Regions from separate parts of the Telluria sp. GW821-FHT07G12 genome, predicted to be linked through region 2. Evidence: riboswitches for the same ligand, from Rfam matches in the RefSeq annotation. Region 2 holds a riboswitch; the other holds the start of a gene.
The links. A riboswitch is a leader RNA that binds a small molecule or an ion and turns the genes downstream of it on or off. The one in region 2 is predicted to bind thiamine pyrophosphate.

Region 1 (11,981 bases), on a different contig from region 2:
AACATCTGGCCGCCGATGCTGATCTTCTGGCCCGGCGCCGAAGCATCGCCGAACAGCCGGCGTGCGGTGGTGGCATTGATGACGGCGACGAAGCGCCCGGCGGCATCGTCGTCCGCATTCGGCAGGCGCCCCGCCAGCAGCTTGAAATCGAGGATGCGCCAGTAGTCGGCATCGACGCGGCGCATCTCCAGTTCGCTCACGCGGTCTCCCTGGTAGACCGACACCGAGGCCGGCGTGGTGAATGCCGAGACGCGTTCCACACCCGGGATCGGCTTGAGGTATTTGTCGATGGTCTTGAAGCCGAGCAGGGTGGTGCGCACCGTGCTGTGGTCGGCGCTCTCGCTGCGAATGCCATAGACCTGCAGGAAGCGCTCGCTCTTGCCCTCCACGCCGCTCGGCCAGAAGGCGGTTTCCAGCAGCGCGGTGATCACCATCAGCACCACCAGCGTGAGCACGATGCAGACCAGGTTGATCGCCGTGAACAGCTTGCGGCGCATGAAGACCTTCCAGGCCGTCAGCAGGTAGTTACGCAGCATGGGCGTGCTCCTTCGCGACCAGCTGGCCGTCGAACACGCGCACGATGCGGCCCACACGGCGCGCTTCCTGCTCGTCGTGGGTGACCATCACGATGGTCGTGCCTTCGCTGTTCAGCTTGAGCAGGATGTCCATCACCTCGGCGCTCATCTTGCTGTCCAGGTTACCGGTCGGCTCGTCGGCCAGCAGGATCTGCGGACGGCCGACGATGGCGCGCGCGATCGCCACGCGCTGCTGCTGGCCGCCCGAGAGCTGGTTCGGGTAGTGCTCCATGCGCGCGCCCAGCCCGACCCGTTCCAGTGCCTCGCGCGCCAGGCGGCGGCGTTCGGCGCCACTGCCGCTGCGGTAGAGCAAGGGCAGCTCGACGTTGTCGATCACGCGCAGGTCCGGGATCAGGTGGAAGCTCTGGAAGATGAAGCCGAAGGTGCGGTTGCGCAGGCGCGCCACGTCCTTGTCGCGGTAGGAGGCCAGCGCCACGCCGTCGATGTGCACGCGGCCCTGGCCCGGCCGGTCGAGTAGGCCGATGATGTTCAGCAGCGTGCTCTTGCCGCAGCCGCTGGGCCCCATCATGGCGACGAATTCGCCTTTCGCAACCTGCAGGTCGATGTCCTTCAGGGCCAGGGTCTCGACCTTGTCGGTGCGGTAGGTCTTGCTGACTTTTTCCAGTTTGATCATGTTCTTCTCCTTATTGTGAAATGCGGATGCTGTCCAGGTCCTTGAAGGCGGCGGTGTCGGACACGATGAAGCGATCGCCCGGCTGTGCGCCTTCGATCACTTCGACCACCTTGCCGTCGCTGGCGCCCAGTTCCAGCAGGGTCTTGCGGGCGGCGCCGTCGCGCACGGCGAAGGCCGGCTGGCGTCCCTTGCCGTTGAAGGCGGCGCCGCTGTCGATCACCAGCACATTCGCCTTGCGGTCGGTGACGATGTTGGCGTCGACCCGCATCTTGTTGCGCAGGTGCGGGTTGTGCGGCTGTTCGAGGTCGACCAGCAGCTTGATCGTGCCGTTCTGGATTTCGGGCAGGATGGTGTGGACGCGCCCTTGCAGGACTTCGCCGTTCTGCTCGACCCGCACTGGCTGGCCGGCAGCGAGCTGGCGCGCGTGGAAGTCAGACAGGGTCGCTTCGACGCGGTAGTTGTTCAGTTCCGAGATGCGCGCCACCAGCTGGCCGGCCGCCACGCTGGCGCCTTCGTCCTCGACCAGGGAGGTCAGCATGCCGGAGAAGGGCGCCCGTACCCGGGTCTGCTCGAGCAGCCCTTCCTGGCGGACGATCTGCTTCTGCAGGATCTCCTTTTGCAGATTCGCGGCGGCGATGGCGCTGGCGGTGCTGCGGCGAGTGTCGTCGATCAGCTCACGCTGCTGGCGCAGCTGGACCTCGTTGCGCTGCACGTTCAGTTCCGAGGTCAGCAGGTCCTGGCCCGAGACCAGGCCGCTCTCGCGCAGCTTGCGGTTGCGTTCGCGCAGCGCGCGGCTGGCCTGCAGGTCGATCTCCAGCAGTTCGATGGCGGAGCGGGTCTGCTTGAGCTTCTGGTCCATCTCGAGCTTCAGCGTGACGACCTTGTTCTCCTGCTGCGCCAGCTGCTCCTTCAGCGCTTCGAGCGCCAGGCGGATCTCGCGGTCGTCCAGTTCCAGCAACAGCTCGCCCTGTTTCACTTGCTGGCCCGGCTTGACCAGGACCTTGGCGACGCGGCTGGCGCCGGGGCTGGACACGACTTCCTCGTGCACGGGGATGACCACGCCGGCGGCATTGATGGTGTTGTCGACGTTGCCGCGCCTGACTTCGGCCACCACGATGTCGGCGGCCGCCACGCCGGGACGCACGGCCTGGTTGATGCCCCAGGCCGCGGCAAGAAAGCCGGCGCACAGCAGGAGGCCGCTGGCGAGGCGGAAGTGGCGGCGGCGGCGCAGAGTGTCGATGCCGATGGCTTGGTCCATGGGATGCTTGCGATGAAGAAGTGATAATGCTTCCTTCATTGCAAGCATCGTGCCAAGCCGTGCTCACAGGGCGCGGGGCCCGGAATAGGCTGCCGCGCTGCCCGTGCGCGGGCACTGGTGTCCGGATCCGGGCAGTGGGGAAGCTTATGGAGCGAGATGCTTGGCCAGGAAGGCTTCGAGCCGCTGATAGAACTCGGTCACGTTCTTCGTGTTGTAGAAGCCGTGGCTCTCGTTGGGCGCCAGGAACCACTCGGGCGGATGGCCGGCCTTGACGAGGGCATCGCGCATCGCTTCCGCGTGCTCGACCGGGGCGCGCTTGTCCTTGCCGCCGTGGACCAGCAGCACCGGAATCTTGATCTGCGCCGCCAGCCGCGCCGGCGAAAAGCGGTCGAGTTCGGCCTTGTCGGTGCCGATATAGCGCTGGAGCTGGACCTGCAGGCGCGCGTTGCCCTTGGCCTCGTCGGTCGTCGCCATCAGGTTCAGGTCGTACACCCCGGCATAGCCGACCGCGCACTTGAACATGGCCGGCTCGCGCGCCGCCAGCATGAGGGCCGAATAGCCGCCAAAGCTGGCGCCGTAGACGCAGATACGCTTCGGATCGACTTCGCCCTGCTTGACCGCCCAGTTGACGCCATCGACCAGGTCGTCCTGGATCCTGCCGCCCCATTCGCGGTAGCCCGCGTGTGTGAAGGCCCAGCCGCGGCCATCGGAGCCGCGGAAGTTCACTTGCAGCACGGCGTAGCCACGGCTGGCGAGGAACTGGGCGTCGGTGTCGAAGAACCAGTTGTCCGCCACGCCGTGCGGGCCACCGTGCGGCAGCAGCACCATCGGCAGCCTGGCGCCGGCGGCGTGCGGCGGCATGGTCAGGAAGCCGTGCAGGGTGTGATTGTCGCGCGTGCGGAAGCTGATCGGCTTGCGTTCTGCCATCCGGGCGGGGTCGATGCCGCGCATCGAGGAGAACAGCAGGTCGGCGGTGTTGGTGCGGCGGTCGAACAGGTAGTAGGAGCCGGGATCGCGGTCGCTCGACACGCTGAACAGCAGCAGCTTGCCGTCCGCGCTGAAGCTGTCGAATCCCACCCAGCTGCCGGGGAACTGCTGGCTGAGCAGCTTGTGCAGGCGCGCTTCCTCGTTGTTGTCGTCGAAGTAGACGGCGCGTGGAACGCCGATGGCCGAATGGGCGCCGAAGGGCAGGCCATGCCCCGGACCGTAGAGCAGGCCGGCCGGATCGGCGACGCCATCAGAGAACAGGGTCGTGCGCTCGCCGGTCCGGGCGTCCTCCCGCACCACCGAGTCGGGCTCGCCCTCCTTCGAATAGAGCGCCGCGAAATGGCTGTCGTCGTCGGAGAAACCGAGCAGGGCGTACCGGCGGCCCAGGCCGGACAGTTTCTCCCAGGCGCCGCTCGTTTCGTTACGGCGGAACAGCAGGTAATAGTTTTCCTTGTCGGTGCCGTAGGCGAAGCGCGGCTTGCCGTCGTGCTGGATCAGGAAGGACATGCCCTCGGCCGGCACGTCGGCGACCAGCTTGCGTACCGCGGTACGTGCATCGATGTCGTACAACATCGTGTGCTCGCCCTCCCACAGGCGCGAGGTCACCAACATGTGGTTGTTGTATTCGCGCGCGACCTGCTCGATATGGCCGAAGGCTTCGTCGTTGGGATAGAAGCCGGCGCGCGACGATTCCTTCGACATCCGGTAACCGTGCACATATTCCTGCTTCTTGCCGTCGTAGTCGGTCGCCAGCAATTCGCCGTACGTCGCCGGGCCTTCGCGCGAACCCAGCTCCACGCCACGCGAAACCACGAGCCGGCGATCGCTTACCCAGCTGTAGTCGATCGGTACTTCGAAGATCGGCAGGCGGATCGCGCCCTCCACCTTCAGCTCGGGCAGCGAGTAGATCATCACGATCGGCACCGTACGCTCGCCGGATGGCATGCGCACGGTAATGGCAATGTGCTTCCCGTCCGGCGCCAGGCGGGGCCGGGCATACTCGTTCGGATTGACGAAGGCGGCGATCGGCACCGCAGCGGGCGCCGCCATGACCGGAGAAACCGCCGCGAGCAGGGCGGCGCAAAGAAGGGGTTTGGTCAGGCGCATGGCGTCTCCGGTGGTGCGCATCGGTCGAGGAACGGACGAGTATATCTGTACGTACTTCGCCGAAATCCTCACTTTGTCACAGCGCGGCCGGGCAGATCGGCACTCCAGCTTGCGCAATCGCACGCCAGCTTCGATAATCGACTGCTATGAACGACCCGCTCACCCTTCTCGGTTTTCCGACCACACCCCTCGAACTCATTTCCTTCGTCCTGTCGATCTTGACGGTGCTGCTGAACATCCGCCGCATCCACTGGGCCTGGCTGTTCGCCATCGTTTCGTCCGCGACCTACGGCATCGTGTTCTTCAAGGCCCGCCTGTACGGCGATGCCGGCCTGCAGGCGGTCTTCATCGCCGCTTCGATCTGGGGCTGGTACGAATGGCTGCGCGGGACAGGCAAGGATGACCAGCCGCTGGTGGTCACGCGCCTGGACCGCGCCGGCTGGGCATGGTCGCTGGCCGGCTGGGCGCTCGGCTTCGTGCTGCTGTCCTGGTTCCTGCACGCCTTTACCGACACCGACGTGCCGCACATGGACGGCTTCCTCACCGCCGGCAGCCTGCTCGGCACCGTGCTGGCGGCGCGCAAGAAGGTCGAGAACTGGCATGTGTGGATCGGCGTCGACGTGCTCTACGTCGGCCTGTACGTCTACAAGAACCTGCACCTGACCGCGGTCCTGTACGCGGTGTTCGTGATCATGGCGGCGCTCGGCCTGCGCACCTGGGCGCGCGCGGCGCGCGAGGGCGTGCGATGAGCATTGGTGCGCCACTGAAGCGGATCGCCATCCTCGGCGCCGAGTCGACCGGCAAGTCGACGCTGGCCCCTAAATTAGCGGCGCGCTACGGCACGCTGTGGGTGCCGGAATACCTGCGCGAATTCGTCGCGACGCGACAAAGGGTGCCCTTCGAGGACGACCAGCTCGACATCGCGCGCACCCAGCGCGAGCGCGAGGAGGCGATGGCCGCATCGCCCGAGACGCGGCGCTTCCTGTTCTGCGACACCACGCCGCTGCTGACCGCGGTCTACAGCCGCATCTACTGGGGCCGGGTGCCGCCCGAACTGCTGGCGCTGGAAGCCGAACACGATTACGCGGCGACCCTGGTGGCGGGCCTGGACCTGCCCTGGGTGCCGGATGGCCTGCAGCGGGAATCGGAAGAAGTGCGCCAGCAGGTGCACGAGTGCCTGCTGGCGGTGCTGCGCGAACGGGGCATCCCGTTCACGCTGCTGGAGGGCGACCTGCCGCAGCGCATGCGGCAGGTGGAAGCGCTGTTGGCTTGATGCGCTAGCTTAGAAGTCGAACTGCCCGGACAGGCGGAAGGTACGCGGCGCGCCCGGCAGCAGGTAGCCGCCCAGCGCCGGCGTGACGTCGCGCCAGTAGAACTTGTCGAAGAGGTTGTCGACACGGGCGCGCAGCGTCAGCTTCGTCATACGCAACTTCAGGCCATATGCGGCGCCCAGGCCGAACACGTGATAGTCCGGCACCAGCACGCGGTTCTCGACGTCGAAAGCCTTCTTGCCCGAGTACTGCCAGTTGGCGTCCAGCTTCAGGCCGGGCAGCTGCGGCACGGCGTATTCGATCCAGGTGGTCGACTTGAAGTTGGGGACGTCGGTGACGCGCTTGCCGTCGATGCTGGCGTCGCCGGTGCCGTCCTGGCGCGTGTTCAGTGCCATCAGCGACACGCCCGCCTGCAGACCTGCAGCCAGCTTGCCGTCGGCCGCCAGTTCGAGACCGCGATGCGTCTCGCGGCCGCCGCGCACATAGGGATGACGCTGCAGGGTCTCGCCGTCGACCACCACCGCGACCGTGCGGTTCGGGTCCGTGTACTCGAGGCCCTGGCGGATCTGGAACAGCGATGCCGACAGGTTCAAGCCCGCCACCGAACCCTTGGCGCCGATCTCGAACTGCTTCGAGCGGCCCGGGTCCATCACCTGGTTTTCGTTTGCGGTCTCCATCGGTGCGATGCCGCCGTGCTGCAGCCCGTGGCTCACGGAGCCGTAGACGTTCCAGTCGCGGTTCAGGGCATAGACCAGAGCGACGCTCGGCAGCAGGAAGGAATCCTTGCTATCGACGTAGTTCGGATCGATGTAGTCGCGGCGCTTGGTCTCGACATAGCGCAGGCCGCCGTGCAGGGTCAGCTGCGGCGTGATGCTGACGATGTCCTGGGCGAACAGCGCGCTTTCCTGATCGCTGCGGCGCTCGAAGACCGGGCCGGTGACGCGGTCCGGGCCGACGTGCGGCGTGTCCAGCGGATGCCAGATATTGCTGTAGCCGACGTAGTCGTAGACGTAGTCGCCGAAGCTGTCGTGGCGCTCGGCGTAGGACGCGCCCACGGTCAGCTGGTGGCGCAGGGAGCCGGTGGCGAAGCGGCCCTGCAGCATGGCCTGCACGCCCCACGGGGTCTTGCGCTCGCCTACGCTCTGGTAGTCGTAGACGTCGTAGTCGCCGTTCGAGCAGTAGCCCGGATAATAACCCTCACCCTCGTTGCTGCAGCCGTAAGGGAAGGCGGTGAAGTCGTCGCGCTTGAACCAGTGCTTGTTGCCGGCGACGGTGGCTTTCCAGCCATCGGCCAGGCGGTATTCGAAGCGCAGGCCGAGGTTGGTGTCGCGGGTGTCGACCGGACGCGCCCAGGGCTGGTCGTTCATCAGCAGCTTGTTGGACACGCCGGTCGGCAGGACTTCGCCGCGGATCAGCTGGTAGCCCGGCGCGGTGAGCTGGGCCTTGTGCTGGTAGTCCAGGTCCAGCTCCAGTTTCGCATCGGGGCTGATCTGCCAGTCGAAGGCGCCGGAGACGAACTGGCGGTCGCCGTTCGCGCCGCGCACATAGGAGTGCAGGTCGGCCGCTGCGGCGTTGATACGGTAGCCGAAGCGGCGGTCGTCGAAGCGGCCGCCCAGGTCGACGGTGCCGTACAGGGTGCCGCGCTCGCTGACTTCCACCGTGGCCGAGCGCAGCGGCGCATTGGTCGGGCGCTTGGTCACGTAGTTGACGATGCCGCCTGGGGTGGCGACGCCGGCGGTGAGGCCGGCCAGGCCCTTGAGCACCTCGATGCGTTCCTTGTTCTCCAGCGGGATCTGGGTGTCGCCCGGGATCGCGAAGCCGTCCTTGCGGTAGCTGTAGTTGTTATCGAGGGCGAAGCCGCGGATCGAGAACTGCTCGGCATAGCCGACCGCGTTGTAGGCATCGCTGACCGAGGCGTCGTAGCGCACGGCCTCGGTGGTCGAGCGGATCGACAGGTCCTGCATCTGGGTGCGGCCGATGGCGGTGATCGAGGCCGGGGTGTCGACGATGGCGGTGTCGCTGAAACCGCCGACGGCGGCGCGCTCCAGGTTCGGCGCGCGGGCGCCGGTGACCACCACTTCGGCGATAGGCTGGCTTTGTTCCTGCGCGTGCGCGTTGAGGGAGAAGGCTTGCGCGAGGGCGCAGGCCAGGATCGAATACTTCAGTTCAGGTTTCATTCGTTTGCTCGTCTTCGCGCGCCGTTGGGCGTCGCTGCTTTTCAAAAAAGCCGGAGCCAACTGGGGGAAGGGCAAACAGGAGTGGGCGCCATCTCAGGCACCGCGTTGCGCTTTCCTTCGCTGGCATTATCCAGATCAGGTACGAAGGGTATCTCTCACCCGACAGCGGAAATCTGCTGCCAGGACCCCTAGCGAAGGCGCGAGTGTAGCACGGATGCGAGCGAGCGTGGTGCTTGTGGCAAGCCTGGCCGGACGGCTCAGGCGCGCTGCGTGACGTAGGCGTCGCGCAGCGGGCGCCAGCCCAGCCGCTGTTCGATGAGGCGGCGGAAGCGCGTGTCGATGTGGGCTGGCGTGCGGCGGACGTAGTCTTCGGCCTTGGCGCGCTGGTCGCCGCGCAGGCTGTCGAGCCATTCGACGGCTTCCTCGCGGGTCGGCGCACGGCCGCTGGCGCCGCCGAATTTGGCAGGCAGGGCGGTCCAGACGACGGCGTCGATGCCTTTGCCTTGCATCCATTCCTTGATACGGGGATCGGTGCGCGCGCCATCGACCGGCGGGATGCTGCCGACGCACTCGGGATAGCCGGGCCGGATCTGCTCGCGCCGGCGCAGCATCTCGCGCGCAACCTGCAGGTCGCGGGTGGCGAGCCAGGCCCAGTAGGTCGGCATCGGCCTGGCGCCTTCGCACAGGGCCAGCGCCAGTTCCGGATCGTCGTCGCTCTGGCGGACGAATTCGATGGGCAGGCGCGGGCCGCCGGGATGCCAGCCGGAAGCCAGCTTGAGGGGTTGGGGCTTCCACAGAAGCGAACCCCAGGCGATGCAGGCGATGTTCATGTGCACTCGATGTGACGATATTGAGTGTCAGTCTAGCTCGCCAACAAAAATCGGGGTGCACGCGTTTCGGCGGCCAGTGGAAGGGCGTATGCTATTCAACCGATGCAAACGCAGATGGAGACAGCGATGGCCATCACCAATGTTACTGCCGGCACCAATGTCCATGAGATCGCCGAGGGTGTCTATCGGATCAATACGCCTTTGAACATCGTGCCGGGTGGGTTCTCGTTCAATCAATACCTGATCGTGGACGATCAGCCGCTGCTCTTTCACACTGGACCAAGGAAAATGTTTCCCCTGGTGAGAGAGGCGGTCGAGAGCGTCATGCCGGTCAGCCAGTTGCGCTTCATTGCCTTGTCGCATTTCGAAGCGGATGAATGCGGTTCGCTGAACGAGTGGCTGGCGGTGGCGCCGCACTCCGTACCGCTGTGCAGCCGGGTTGCGGCCATGGGGTCGGTGAATGATTTCGCGGACCGGCCAGCCCATGCAATGGCGGACGGCGCCGAGCTCAGCCTGGGGAAACGCTCGGTCAAGTGGCTGGATGCGCCCCATCTGCCGCACGGCTGGGAAACGGGCTTCCTGATGGATACCCGCACCGGGACCATGTTTTGCGGCGACCTGTTCACCCAGGGCGGCACCGGCGAGCTTGCATTGACCACCGATGACATCCTGGAGAACAGCGAAGCGTTCCGGCAACCCATGGATTACTTTTCGCATTCCACGAATACCAGGCAATTGATCGAGCACCTGGCCGCCGAAGCGCCCGGCACGCTGGCGTGCATGCACGGCAGCGCCTGGCGTGGAGATGGTGCGAGCCTGCTGCGAGCCCTGGGGGAAAGGCTCGTCAGCAGCTCATCGCAGGGTGCTTGAAGGTGCTTAAGCGCAGCGCTCCAGCACCTTGCGGCTGACTTCCAGCGTGACCTCGCCAGTCTCGCCCAGCTTGGTCATGCCGTGCGCCTCGAGCGCGTTCACCACGGCCGGCACCACGTCCTTGCCGAGGCCGTAGTCCGACAACCTGGTCGGCACGCCCACTGCGCGGAAGAAGTCCTCGGTGCGGGCGATCGCCGCCTCGATGCGCGCGTTCTCGTCGCCGTCGCGTACATCCCACACGCGCGCCGCGTATTGCAATAACTTTGCCCGCTTGGCCTCGCGGCGTTCGCGCAGCATGGCCGGCAGGATCACGGCCAGCGTCTGCGCGTGATCGAGGCCGTAGAGCGCGGTCAGTTCGTGACCGATGATGTGGGTGGACCAGTCCTGCGGCACGCCGGCGCCGATCAAGCCGTTCAGGGCCACGGTCGCGGTCCACATCAGGTTGGCGCGGACCTTGTAGTTTTCCGGCTCGGTCAGCGCTTTCGGGCCTTCTTCGATCAGGGTCTGCAGCAGGCCTTCGGCAAAGCGGTCCTGCACCTTCGCATCGACGGGCGCCGTCATGTACTGCTCCATGATGTGCACGAAGGCGTCGACGATGCCGTTGCCGACCTGGCGCGCGGGCAGGGTGTAGGTGCGGGTCGGGTCGAGAATGGCGAATTGCGGGAACACCAGGCGCGACATGAAGGCGAACTTTTCCTGCGTCGCCTTCTTTGTGATCACGCTGGCCGAGTTCATCTCGGAGCCGGTGGCCGGCAGGGTCAGCACCGCGCCGAAGGGCAGGGCCTCATGCACGTTTTTCGCGTGCTGTTCCAGGATGGTCCATGGATCGGCGTCCAGCTTGGCGCCAGCGGCGACGAACTTGGTGCCGTCGATGACCGAGCCGCCGCCCACGGCGAGCAGGAAGTCGACGTTCTCGCGCTTGACCAGGTCGATGGCCTTGACCAGGGTTTCGTAGCTGGGGTTGGGTTCGATGCCGCCGAATTCGAAGACGGTGTGGTCCTTCAGCGCCTTGAAAACGGCGTCGTAGGTGCCGTTGGCGCGGATGCTGCCGCCGCCGTACAGCACCAGCACGCGGGCTTGGGACGGGATCAGGCGCGCCAGGTGCTCGATCTGGCCTTCGCCGAACAGGATGCGGGTTGGGTTGTGGAAGTCGAAGTTAAGCAAAATGAAAATCCCCCTCGGGTTTGCACAGGAGGGGGATTATCGCCGAGCGGGGATTTTCGTGCCGGCGGCGTGCCCTTGTGAGCTCAGACCTGCGCCGGCTCCAGCACCGGCGCCGCATGCTCGACATGGGCGCGTGCGGGCAGCAGGTGGCGCTGCAGGGTGGTGCGGGCGGATTCGCCGATCAGGCGCCAGTGCTCGCGGCGCTGGGCGGCGCGCTTGCGGTGCTTGGACGGCATCTCGGACAGCGGCTTGACGTAGAAGGGTAGTGCGATGCGGTAGCCCTGCTTGCCCGGCATTTCTTCGCCGCCCAGGATTTTCCAGAAGCCGTCGTAGGCGTTGGCGAAGTGCTTTTCCGGATCGGGGTCGTAGGCGAGGTGGTCTTCGCTGCGGATCGCAACCACCTGGTCGATACCGACCGCCTGTGCCACGCCCTGCATTGCGGCGAAGCAGAAGAAGCTCGGCGAGTTGTTCGGGAAGACGCGCTCGAAGGCTTCGAAGGCGGCGCCGGAATCGATCCAGCGGCCTTGGTTGCGGGCGATGAAGGGAACCACCGGCACATCGGCGCCGACCACGTGGCCTTCGAGCCAGCTGAAGGACAGGCGGTGCAGGCATTTGCCGTCGGCGACCAGCGCCAGGGTCAGGTCGCCCTCGGCGTTGCTGCGTGAGGCCATTTCGAGCTGGATCATGAAGCTGCTGCCTTCGGCATCAATCTGCCACAGCGGCAGGCAGCGGGCGCCGTAGACGGCCTGCTTGTAGGCCTCGTTGAAGGTGGTTTCTTCGAAGCGGTAGTGACTCAGGACCGCCTGCACGCGCCGGCGCGCCGACATGCCCTTGACCAGGTAGTCGCGGTGACTCAGATGGTGGAAGGGGTCGTCGTTCGGCGGCAGCGCCACGTGGTTGCGGTAGACGCCGAGCTGGCACAGGGCGCGGTGGTCGCGCAGGTAGGCCAGCACGCGCAGGCTGCGTGCGATGCACAGGATCCAGGAAGTGAGGCTGTACTGGCTGCGGCGGGCCATCCAGTGCTTGGTGAGGTGAGCGAAAATCATGGTGCGCTCCGTGCATTCATTATCGGGGTGGTTCTATCTTGACTCACCGGCCTCAGCGGCAC
Region 2 (11,981 bases):
GGGTATCCACCAGTTGCACGCCGGGCGCCACGAACAGGCTGCCGGCGCCGCCGACGACCAGCAGGCGCTTGACACCGGAAGCCTCGACGCCGCGCACGATCGCCTCGCTGCCGCGCATGAATTGCGCATACAGATCGGGATGCTCCCAGCCGGGATTGAATGCCGATACGACGGCGTCGTGGCCACGTACGGCGTCGGCCACCACCGCACTATCCGCCGCATCGAGACTGCGGACCAGCAGTTGCGGATGCGATGCGATACGTTCCGGATGGCGCGCCAGCGCCGTTACCTGGTGCCGGCGGCCCAGCAGCTCTGCGAGGACGGCCGCACCGACAAAGCCGGTGGCGCCAATCAGGGCGATTTTCATGCTTGCTCCAATCATCGTTGAGGAAGCATCATGCTATTGACTTCACGATGACCTGATAAGACCCGTAAAATCACCAGGACTTTGAAGTGGAGCTTAATAATGGATGACCTGAGGCCGCTGGCCATATTTGCGGAAACCGTCGCAACCGGTTCGATGAGCGCGGCCGCGCGCCGGCTCGGCATCAGTCCGTCGGCGGTCAGCCAGGCCATACGCCTGCTCGAGCGCCAGGGCGGCGTGACGCTGCTGCACCGCTCGACCCGCAAACTGAGCCTGACAGAGGCAGGCGAACGCTATTATCCCCACTGCCGCCGCATGCTGGACGCCGCCCACGCCGCCGCGGAAGCCCTGCAGCAGGCGCGCGATGCACCGACGGGGGAATTGAGGGTGGCGGCGCCGGTCGGCTTCGCGAATCACATCGCACCGGCGCTCGCGCCTTTGCTGGCGGAGGCGCCGCAGCTGCGCCTGCGCCTTCTGGTCGACGACGCCATGATCGACCTGATCGAGGCCCGTATCGACGTGGCGCTGCGCGTCGGCCGGATGGCCGATTCGAACTGGGTGGCGCGGCGCCTGTGCGACTTCGACATGATCCTGTGCGCCGCGCCCGCCTACCTCGAACGCCACGGCATGCCGCGCACGCCGGAGGATCTGCCCGGTCACCAGTGGCTGGCGTTCGGACGTGAGGGCCAGGAGAGCACGCCGGGCAGCTTTGCCGCGGCCCAGGGGAACGCAAGAAGCGCGGCGCCGGGATTCCCGGGACTGCTGGTGCCGATGGACCTGCAGAACGCAGATGGCAAGCTGCAGCGCACCGTGGTCGAAGCGCGCATCGTCAGCAATAACCAGGTATCGCTGCAGCAGATGTGCGAACACGGTCTGGGCATCGCACGCATGGTGCGTGCCGACGTGCTTCCCGCATTGCTGCGCGGGGACCTGGTCCAGGTGCTGCCGTCGTGGCGGCTGGCGGCAATGCCGGTATGGGCCGTCACGCCGCGGCGCGAAGGCGAAGCGGCGAAAGTCCGGGCGGCGCTGGATTGCCTGAAGCGCTACTTTGCCGCGCTGGCGTAGGTGCCCGATATGACCCGGTTGCGTCCCTGCTGCTTGGCCTCGTACAAGGCCTGGTCGGCCTGCGCCACCAGCGCCTGGGCCACGGCCTCGATCGCGTGCTCGCGGTCGAAATCGTTCAGGGCCGCCACGCCGATCGACACCGTCACCGACAAGCCCTGCCCTTCCGGCAGCAGGAAGGGCTGGTCGGCCACGCTGGCGCGGATGCGCTGCGCCACGATGCCGGCGCTGTTCAGGTCCGCATCGATCAGCAGCACCACGAATTCCTCGCCGCCGAAGCGGCCCAGCGCATCCGACATGCGCAGCTCGGCCTTGATGCGCGACGCGACTTCGCGCAGCACGTCGTCGCCGGCCTGGTGGCCATAGGTGTCGTTGACCTGCTTGAAGTGATCGATGTCGATGTACATGCAGGCGATGCGGTAGGACTGGCGGCGGGCACGCGCGATTTCCTCGGCCAGGCGGCGGTCCATGTAGCGGCGGTTGTAGACGCCCGTGAGCGCATCGGTCAGGCCGATGTACTTCAGCATCTCGTTGCTGATCACGTTCTCGAGGCAGATCGCGATGATCGACCCCATGTGCTCGACGAAATCGGTGCCCAACAGCGGCGTGAAGCGGCCGGGGTCGCGGCTGCCCAGGTTCAGGCTGCCGATCAGGCGGCGGTTGCGGATCAGCGGCACCAGGGCGATGCTGGCCAGGCCGGCGGGCGGCAGCGGGAAGGCCATGCCGTGGCTGACCGGGTGGTAGGGCAGCAGCCGCGGACGCGGCAGGCGGCCCGGCTCGAGCGCGAAGCCCAGTTCCTCGGGGTGTTCATGGAACAGCAGGTTGGGCAGGGCGTCGAAGTCCACGCCCAGCTTGTGCATCACGGTGAAGATGTCGGCGCCGGTGTCGACCAGCGACAGGGTCACGATGTCCAGGCTGGAGACGATCGGCAGCTGGCGGAAGATGGTGGCGACCAGCTCCTGGAAGCTGCCCGCGCCCACGATGTCGAGGTCGAAGGCCTGGTGGCGCATCATGATCGCGTGGTTGCTCTCCGCCTGGTCGATCAGGCTGGCGAGCTGCCTGCGCAGCGCGGCGTTTTCCGCCATCAGTTCGCGCACACTGGCGCCCTGCTGCTCGTGCATGGACGTTCCTTTCAGCAATTAGCCCTAACATTACGCCAACTCGGCCGTAATGCAAATGGAAACTGTAGCAGGCGTTGTCAGAATGCGAGTTCGGCCGTCAGTTCCTGGCCCACCCGCAGCCGGCTGCCGACGCCCGCCGAGACGATGCAGTTCATGCCCAGGCAGATGCCGCCGTCCAGCCTGGGGTTGGCGCGGTAGGTCTGCAGGATGTCGAGCGGATCGGGGCCCGGGATGCCGGTCGCCTGGTCGATGGAGGGAATCGGGCAGCGCGCGCAGGGTTTCACGGGACGGATCTCGGCCGCGCCGGTGCTGAGGGAAGCGGTGTAATCCTCTTCGTAGGCTTCCAGCCCGGCCACCACCAGGTTGGGGCGGAAGCGGTCCATGGGCAGGGCTGCGCGCCCGGCCGCGCGCAGGCGGATGTTCACGTCGTCGAGCGAGGACTGGCCGATCAGCAGCAGCGGATAGCCGTCGGCGAAGCGCGTCTGCGACGGCAGGCCGCCGGTCCACTTGACGCTGGTCGCGCGCACCACGTCGTGCCGGAAGCGCACCAGGCGGACCCGTTCACGGGCGTCGAGCGCCTCGGTGAACCAGCCAGCGGCGACGTCGCCGCAGTCGGCAGCGCCGATGCTGTCGTCCCAGATCTGGACGTAACGGGTGGGTGCGGCTTCATCCCAGGCCAGCGGCAGCAGCAGGTCGCCCATCTTCGGGCCGCTCATGCGCAGGTTGCCGCCGTCGGGCGCCGGCCGGATCAGCGCCATACGCGGATATTCGCGCTGCGTCAGGAACTGGCCGGATTCCGTCACCAGCATCCATTCGCGGTCGTGCACGCCTTGCGCGGCCAGGCCGGATTCGAGCAGGGTGGCTTCCTGGACCGCCATGCCGGCGCAGGATTTGATCGGGTACAGCAGGAGTTGGGACAGGGTGGGCATTGCGGCGCTGGATTCGACGTCGGGCCGCATAGTATCGCACCAAGCTGTCCCGGTTTCAGGATTTTTGCTGGAATGCCGAGGACAGGGTCCCATGGTCGAACCCGGGCGCATCGCTGCCGCCGACGGCGTAGCGGTACAGCACGGCCGAATAGATCCCGCTCAGCGTCGCGTGCACCAGCATGCAGGCGAGGCCGGCCAGCACGGCAACGATGGCGAAGAGCAGGTACAGCGCCGGCGCCGCGCCCAGCTTGACCATGAACAGCGTCAGCACGACCGCGCCCGCGATCAGGAAGAAGTACAGCAGGCCGAAGGCGGCGCTCAGCCCGACCTGCCCGGCCACGTTCTCGCCCCAGGTCCGCTTGAGCAGGGCCGTGCTTTCGGAGATCGCGCCGGTCGCACTCTGCCCGCCGGTGGCGATCACCGGCACCACCAGGAAAGTGGCGACGGCCCAGCCGGCGCCCAGCAGGCCGGCGATGAAGCGGCCGATGAAGCCGACCCGCTCCTGGATGGCGCGCAGGATCACGCCGACGGTGGCGGAAATGACGGCATAGCCGAAGATAGCCCCGATGCGGCCGTTGGCGATGCGCAGGCCGTCGCCCAGGCTTGGGCTGCCGCCGTCGAGCCGGATCATGACCGCGCCGACCAGGGCGGTGTTGAAGTAGAAGATGACGAAGTACTGGACGATGTAGAACAGGAAGGCCGCCGAATACGCGCCGCCGCGGCCAATGCCGTCGATCGAGGCCAGGCCGAGCAGCGGCAGCGCGAAGGCGGCCAGCACCAGCACCAGGGCCAGGCCGGAGATGATCGGGAACAGCATCAGGTGCTTGTCCTGCCTGAGCACGTCGGCGCTGGCGCCGACGAGGCGGAAACTGCGTTTCAGACGGTCGAACATGGTTTCTCCTTGAAATGTTTAATGAGTGGCGCTATTCCGCCAGGCTAGCACCGCCGCCTTGAGCGCGGCGGCCTCGCGTAGCGCCGCCGCCATTTCCTGGTCCGGGACATTCTGGTGGTTCCGGAAGATGTGATCGAACTCGTCTTCCAGGCGGCCGGCGCGGTACAGGAGGTCGTCGGGCGCGTGCTGTGCGGCCAAGGTTTTCGTGTCGATCTCGCCGCTCACGATGCTGCGCTGCAGGCCGTAGATGAAGCGTCCGATGCGCTCGTAATCCGACGTGGCTTCCTGATGTACCGCATGGCCGCTCAGCTGCGCTTTCACATAGGCCAGCCATTGGTCGTCGGGATTCACAACGCCGTCTACCTTGTCGAGCTGCTCGAAACTGCGCCAGGTCGGCCGCGCGTCCAGGAACACGAGGTAGCTGTTGCCGACGACGAAACTGGGATGGATGACGCAATCGCCGTCGTTCATCACGCGTCCGCCGCCGCGGGCCCAGAACACGAAGGCCCGGTGTTGGTCGAAGCTGCTGTCCTTGGCGCGGGACGATCCGGCGCGTCCGGTTACCGTAAACACTTTACGATCCGGGCCCGCTAGCTGGTCCAGCACCAGGAAACGGTATTCGACGTCCTCGCCGCCCAGCGGAGTGGCACCGATCACTTGCGCCACCGCGACATCGGTCGCCGCAGCGAGCTGCTCGGCGGCGCCGATGAGTTGCGCCGCAGGCGGCACCCGGCAGGCCTGGGAGGCCGCCGCACCGAGCGCCAGCACCCCGAAGGCGAGGCCGCGCATTATCGTCATCTTGTTCATCATGAACCCAGCTTATCAGCCCGGTGGAAGGAAAAATGCGTGCTTTGTCACGCGGCGCATGGATTGCCATTGTCTCAAAACCCACGTACACTCCGCCCGTCGCTTCTTCATGAAACGACAACAACGCTAGGGGTCCTGCGCCGGTCGAACAGATCGGACGCGGGTGAGAAATACCCTCCGAACCTGATCTGGATAATGCCAGCGAAGGGAAGCTACAGAGTCCTCGCATGCCCTCGTGCCTGCGCCTGCCTTTGCACTCCTCCGCTGGATCGCCGATCTTCAGTGAACACAAGGAGTGCACTTGAACGCCGATCCGAAATTCCTGTCCGCCAGCGCCACGGTCGATGCCGCGGCCGTGACGCCTCTTCCCAATTCGCGCAAGGCCTACGTGGCCGGCTCGCGTCCCGACATCCGGGTGCCGATGCGCGAGATTCACCAGTCGCCGACGCCGGCGTCCTTCGGCGCCGAGCCGAATCCGCCGGTCTGGGTCTACGACACTTCCGGGCCCTACACCGATCCGGAAGTGCGCATCGACATCCGCGCCGGCCTGCCCTGCCCGCGCAGCGGCTGGATCCGCGAGCGCGGCGACACCGTCGAACTGGCCGGTCCTTCATCCTCGTATGGCCAGCAGCGCCTTCGCGACCCGAAGCTGGCCGAGTTGCGCTTCGACCTGCAGCGCAAGCCGCGCCGCGCCGACGGCGGGCGCAACGTCACCCAGATGCACTATGCACGCCAGGGCATCGTCACGCCCGAGATGGAATTCGTCGCCATCCGCGAGAACCTGCGGCGCGAGGAGTACCTGCGCAATCTGGAAGCGGCCGGCCCCACGGGAAAGAAAATGGCCGCCATGCTGGGCCGCCAGCACCGGGGCCAGTCCTTCGGCGCGGCGATCCCGCCGGAGATCACGCCTGAATTCGTGCGCGACGAGATCGCGCGCGGCCGCGCCATCCTGCCGGCCAACATCAACCACCCGGAATCCGAGCCGATGATCATCGGCCGCAACTTCCTCGTGAAGATCAACGCCAACATCGGCAATTCGGCCGTCACTTCGTCCATCGGTGAGGAAGTCGAGAAGATGACCTGGGCCATCCGCTGGGGCGGCGACACGGTGATGGACCTCTCTACCGGCAAGCATATCCACGAGACGCGCGAATGGATCATCCGGAACAGCCCGGTCCCGATCGGCACCGTGCCGCTCTACCAGGCGCTGGAAAAGGTCAATGGCAAGGCCGAGGAACTCAGCTGGGAGATCTATCGCGACACCCTGATCGAACAGGCCGAGCAAGGCGTCGACTACTTCACCATCCACGCCGGCGTGCGCCTGCCCTTCATTCCGATGACGGCGGAGCGCCTGACCGGCATCGTCTCGCGCGGCGGCTCGATCATGGCCAAGTGGTGCCTGGCCCACCACCGCGAATCCTTCCTGTACACGCACTTCGAAGAGATCTGCGAGATCATGAAGGCCTACGACGTCGCCTTCAGCCTGGGCGACGGCCTGCGCCCCGGCTCCATCTACGACGCCAACGACGAAGCCCAGCTGGCGGAACTGCGCACCCTCGGCGAACTGACGCAGGTCGCGTGGAGGCACGAGGTCCAGACCATGATCGAAGGCCCGGGCCACGTGCCGCTGCAGCTGATCAAGGAGAACATGGCGCTGCAGCTCGACCAATGCCATGAGGCGCCCTTCTACACCCTGGGCCCGCTGACCACCGACATCGCGCCCGGCTACGACCACATCACCTCGGGCATCGGCGCCGCCAACATCGGCTGGTATGGCACCGCCATGCTGTGCTACGTCACGCCGAAGGAGCACCTGGGCCTGCCCGACAAGGACGACGTCAAGGACGGCATCATCACCTACAAGATCGCGGCGCACGCGGCCGACCTGGCCAAGGGCCACCCCGGCGCGCAGATCCGCGACAACGCCTTATCGAAAGCGCGCTTCGAATTCCGCTGGGAAGACCAGTTCAACCTCGGCCTCGATCCGGACAAGGCGCGCTCCTTCCACGACGAGACCCTGCCGAAGGACTCGGCCAAAGTAGCCCATTTCTGCTCGATGTGCGGACCGCATTTCTGCTCGATGAAGATCACCCAGGAGGTGCGCGATTACGCGGCGGCCGGCATGCATGAAAAGGCGGTGGAGTTCGTGCGCAAGGGCGCCGAGCTCTATGGGAAGGCCTGAGCATGCTGGAGATTGAACTGAACGGCACGCCGTATGAGCTGAATGCTGTGCTGCCGGGCGCGGCCAGCCTGCATGCGCTGGTCGAATCGCTGGGCCTGTCCGGCCAGGCGCTGGCGCTGGCGGTGAACCGCCGCGTGGTGCCGCGCGAGCACTGGCGCACCACCCTGCTGCGGCCGCGCGACCGCGTGGACGTCGTGCGCGCCATCGGCGGCGGTTAAACAATCGGAGAAAAATATGAACGACATGAACGACCGGCCCCTCGTCATCGCCGGCAAAGAATACCGCTCGCGCCTGCTGGTCGGCAGCGGCAAGTACCGCGATCTGGACCAGACCGCGGCCGCCACCGAAGCCTCGGGCGCGGAGATCATCACCGTGGCCATCCGCCGCGTGAACATCGGCCAGGACCCGCACGCACCGAATCTGCTGGACGCGGTGCCGCCCTCGCGCTACACCATCCTGCCGAATACCGCCGGCTGCTACACGGCCAGGGATGCGGTCTACACCCTCCAACTGGCGCGCGAGCTGCTGGACGGGCACAAGCTCGTGAAGCTCGAGGTGCTGGGCGACGACAAGACCCTGTTCCCCAACATGCCCGAAACCCTTCGCGCCGCTGAGGAACTGGTGCGCGACGGCTTCGACGTGATGGTTTATTGCAGTGACGACCCGATCCAGGCGCGCATGCTGGAAGAGATCGGCGTGGTTGCCGTGATGCCGCTGGCGTCCCTGATCGGTTCCGGCATGGGCATCCTGAACCCGTGGAACCTGTCGCTCATCATCGAGCAGGCCAAGGTGCCGGTGCTGGTCGACGCCGGCGTCGGCACAGCCTCGGACGCCGCCATTGCGATGGAGCTGGGCTGCGACGGCGTGCTGATGAACAGCGCCATCGCCCTGGCCCGCGATCCGGTGCGCATGGCGCGCGCGATGCGGCTGGCGGTGGAAGCCGGCCGCGACGCGTATCTGGCGGGACGGATGCCGCGGCGCTTCGCGGCTTCGCCTTCGTCGCCGATGGTGGGAAGAGTCTGATGCGGCCCTGCGTACTGGTGTTTTCCGGCCTCGATCCGTCCGGCGGGGCCGGTATCCAGGCCGACATCGAGGCGATTGCGGCCCAGGGCGCGCACGCGCTGCCCATCGTGACGGCGCTGACGGTGCAGGACCACGAGCGGGTGCACGAGGTGGCGCCGGTGGATGCCGCCCTGCTCGCGCGCCAGGCCATGCTGCTGGTCGACACGATGACGATCCGCGCGGTCAAGATCGGCATTCCCGGCAACCTGGCGAATGCCGAAACGATCGTCTGCATCGTCCAGCTGCTGCGCGTGCGCATGCCGACGCTGCCGGTGGTGCTCGATCCGGTGCTGGCCAGCGGCCGCGGCGACCCGCTCGCGCGCGGCGATGCGCTGGCGGCGCTGGCGCCGCTGCTGGCGGTGGCGACGGTGCTCACGCCGAACCTGCCGGAAGCAGCGGCTTTATCCGGCGCGATGGCGTGTCCTCATGTGCTGGTCACCGGCGGCCATGGCGACGGCGATGAAGTCGTCAACCGCTGGCACAGCCGCGACGGCGTACGCGAGTGGCGCTGGCCGCGCCTGCCGGGCGAGTTCCACGGCAGCGGCTGCACCCTGGCGTCGAGCCTGGCCGCGCGCCTGGCCCTGGGCGACCCGATGGCGCAGGCGCTGGAACGCGCCCAGCGCTGCTGCAACCAGGCGCTGGCGGATTCGTATGCGATCGCCCACGGCCAGCGGATTCCACGGCGGATCGAACATCGGGGAGCCTGAGCATGGATATGAAAGGACTGTATCTGGTCACGCCCGACTGGGCGGACACAGACCGGCTGCTGGCGGTAACGGCGCAGGCACTGGATGCCGGCGCGGCGCTGGTCCAGTACCGCAACAAGACGGCTTCCGCGGATTTGCGTGAGGAGCAGGCGGCGGCCTTGCTGGCGCTGTGCCGCCGCCATGGCCGCCCGCTGGTCATCAACGATCACGCCGGCCTGTGCCTGCGGCTGGATGCAGACGGCGTGCACGTCGGCGGCACCGATGCGCCGGTGGCGGCGGTGCGGGCGGCGCTTGGTCCTTCGAAGATCGTCGGCGCTTCCTGCTACGGCCAGTTGGGGCTGGCGCGGGCGGCGCAGGATGCGGGGGCCAGCTACGTGGCCTTCGGCGGATTTTATCGGTCTAAAGTGAAGGCGTACGAGGTGAGCACGCCTTTGCATCTCGTTGCGCAGGCCAGGGAGCTGTTACGGGTGCCGGTGGTGGTGATCGGTGGGATGACGGTGGAGAATGCGCGGCCGCTGGTGGGGCTGGGGGCTGACATGGTGGCGGCGATCAGCAGTGTGTATCTGGCGCCGGATCCGTTTGCGGCGGCGCGGGAGTTTGCTGAGCTGTTTTGAGACTGGTTGAACGCGTGGGCACGGGGTGCCCACCCTACCTGCTGTTCGTAGGGTGGGCACCCCGTGCCCACGCATGACGTTTGCTTACGCCTTCGCCAGCTTGAACTGCGTCAGCTCACCGGTCAGGTAACCCACAGCCGCCCCGAACTTGTCCTTGTAGTTCGCCTTGATCAGCGGATCCAGCGTGGTCTTCACGTTGGCGTGGATGCCGCCCCAGTCGCCCGGGTGCTGGAAGTTGCTCATGATGTAGGTCCAGCCGTTGATGTCGTCGACCGCGTGCAGGCCGGTCGATTCGCCGCCGGCCGGCACCGACAGCAGGCGCGAGAGCTGTTTGGTGTCGACGTTGTAGGCCCACAGGAAGTTGTTGACGTGCTGGCTGCTGTCCTCGCCGATGAACAGGGTGCGCATCTTTTCCGAGAACTTCAGGTTGTCCGGGTTGCCGACCTTGTTCGGGTTGGCGGTATTGCCCAGCGCGTCGGCGGCGATGTCCTCGCCCACCAGCAGGGCCTTCGTATCGGCCGGCATCCACTCGCTGTTGATGGCATTGCCGGCGGTGTCCTTCTGGCCGCCCTTCAGGTTCAGCATCATCACCGCGCCGGCGTCGAGCGCCTTCGGGATCGAGATGCCGTTGCCCGGCACGTTCAGCGCATTCCCCGCCACCATCGAGCCCTGGCAATTCTGCAGGGCCGAGTAGGCGATCTTGTCCTTCAGGTTGACGGTCGTGCCTTCCATCTTGGTGAAGCCCATCGAGGCGCCGACCAGCGCGGCGTAGCGGTGGGTTTCGAGGAAGGCGGCGGCCTTCTCCATGCCCGGCTTCAGCTTCAGCCACTCGGTACGGCCGTTCGCAGCGACCTTGGTGTAAGTGGCGTCCGCCGGATCGGTGGTTTTGACGTCCATGATGTCGGTCGGCTTGATCGAGGCGGCCAGCGAGCGGATCTCGTCGCTGGTGGCGGAGCCCAGCTTGATCCAGGTGAGCGGCGCGGCGGCGGCGGCCGGGTCCAGCGAGAAGCCGGCGCCAACCTTGGCCACGTACAGGGTGCCGCTCGACAGGTCCTTCTCCTTGTCGGCCACGAACACGAAGTAGCCGCTGTTGGTGGCGTCGTCGCCCATCAGCACGGTGCGGTTGTCGCCCATCACCTGCACCAGTTCGTGCGAGATGCGGCCCATGCAGTAGTGCTTCTTGATGGATGCGGTGCCATCAAGGTTGACCGTCACTTCAGGCAGGTGGCCGTAGTTGTAGGGGTTGGCCTTGGTCTCGTCGCCGTACAGGCTCTTGCTGAAGCCCTTGAACTGGGCGTCGGTGGCGGCAGTGAAAGCGTTCGGCTCGTACTCCTCGCTCGACAGATGGGTGCCCCACGGCGACAGGCTGGCGCCGCAGGTGATCCACAGGCCGTTGACGCTCGAGGTGTCGACGTTGTGGTACTTCACGAGGCTCAGCTTGCCGTTGGCCGGGTCCTGGTCCAGGGTCAGCACGGCGATCGGCGACGGCAGCTTGCCATACATGCCGGTCACGCCGTCCTGCGCCCAGGTGGTGTATTCGAACTGCACCACGGCGAACACGGTATTGCCTTTCACACCGGTCACTTTGGCGTTCGGCACGGTCAGCAGCGAGGTGCCGTCCGGCGAATCCGAGAAATACTGGCGCTCCTTGCCGGCCACGGTGGTGTCCAGGATCGGCTTGTTGTTGATGTCGTAGTAGCCGCCGGCGAGGATGGTGCCGCCATTGCCGTTCGGGACCAGGTCGCCGGTGATGAAGAAGGGTTTATAGGACAACTTGAAATCCAGCTTGCTGCTGTCGCTGAAAGTCACGCTCATGGTCGAGCCGACCGTGGTGGTGGCCATCGCCGCGGCATCGCTCAGGGCCGGCGCCGTCGTCGAACTGAAGGAGACGCTGGACAGGGTGACGGGCGGCGGCGTGGTCGTTACCGGCGGGGTCGGGGCGGTCGTCACCGGGCTGTCGTCGCCACCGCCGCAGCCGGCGAGCATGGCGCCCACGGTGCCGGCGCCGATCGGCAGCATCGGGGTCGCACCCAGCAGGCGAAGCAGGCGGCGGCGGGACAGGTCGGTATTCGGATTCATGCGTCAACACTCCAGGATCAGGTCAGTGGGACCGCGTCGTAGCGCGGCGATCGCTGGGCAGAATAGTGGAGATGTATGTCAGGAAGATGACGGAAATTTAACGGTTTGATGACATGCGGCCCTGTGTTTACCCGCAAACGCGCTTTGTCATGTCGGGAATCT

Region 1: another riboswitch for thiamine pyrophosphate. It lies ahead of AC07PE_RS00560 (TonB-dependent siderophore receptor); the one in region 2 lies ahead of thiC (phosphomethylpyrimidine synthase ThiC).

The regions. Positions count from the first base shown of each region.
Region 1 covers NZ_JBWKQA010000001.1:106,601-118,581, reverse strand. Annotated here, with positions in the region: gene AC07PE_RS00590 (ABC transporter permease) at 1-536, opposite strand, end outside; gene AC07PE_RS00585 (ABC transporter ATP-binding protein) at 526-1,209, opposite strand; gene AC07PE_RS00580 (efflux RND transporter periplasmic adaptor subunit) at 1,220-2,467, opposite strand; gene AC07PE_RS00575 (alpha/beta hydrolase family protein) at 2,612-4,582, opposite strand; gene pnuC (nicotinamide riboside transporter PnuC) at 4,708-5,310, shown strand; gene AC07PE_RS00565 (AAA family ATPase) at 5,307-5,834, shown strand; gene AC07PE_RS00560 (TonB-dependent siderophore receptor) at 5,844-8,009, opposite strand; TPP riboswitch at 8,105-8,209, opposite strand; gene AC07PE_RS00555 (hypothetical protein) at 8,267-8,839, opposite strand; gene AC07PE_RS00550 (oxygen-binding di-iron domain-containing protein) at 8,966-9,709, shown strand; gene AC07PE_RS00545 (iron-containing alcohol dehydrogenase) at 9,716-10,873, opposite strand; gene AC07PE_RS00540 (DUF535 family protein) at 10,957-11,919, opposite strand.
Region 2 covers NZ_JBWKQA010000008.1:94,005-105,985, reverse strand. Annotated here, with positions in the region: gene AC07PE_RS24145 (NAD(P)-dependent oxidoreductase) at 1-367, opposite strand, end outside; gene AC07PE_RS24140 (LysR family transcriptional regulator) at 467-1,429, shown strand; gene AC07PE_RS24135 (GGDEF domain-containing protein) at 1,408-2,547, opposite strand; gene AC07PE_RS24130 (MOSC domain-containing protein) at 2,625-3,476, opposite strand; gene AC07PE_RS24125 (DUF6159 family protein) at 3,532-4,368, opposite strand; gene AC07PE_RS24120 (hypothetical protein) at 4,387-5,178, opposite strand; TPP riboswitch at 5,294-5,402, shown strand; gene thiC (phosphomethylpyrimidine synthase ThiC) at 5,477-7,357, shown strand; gene thiS (sulfur carrier protein ThiS) at 7,360-7,575, shown strand; gene AC07PE_RS24105 (thiazole synthase) at 7,601-8,380, shown strand; gene thiD (bifunctional hydroxymethylpyrimidine kinase/phosphomethylpyrimidine kinase) at 8,380-9,126, shown strand; gene thiE (thiamine phosphate synthase) at 9,135-9,740, shown strand; gene AC07PE_RS24090 (PhoX family protein) at 9,825-11,819, opposite strand.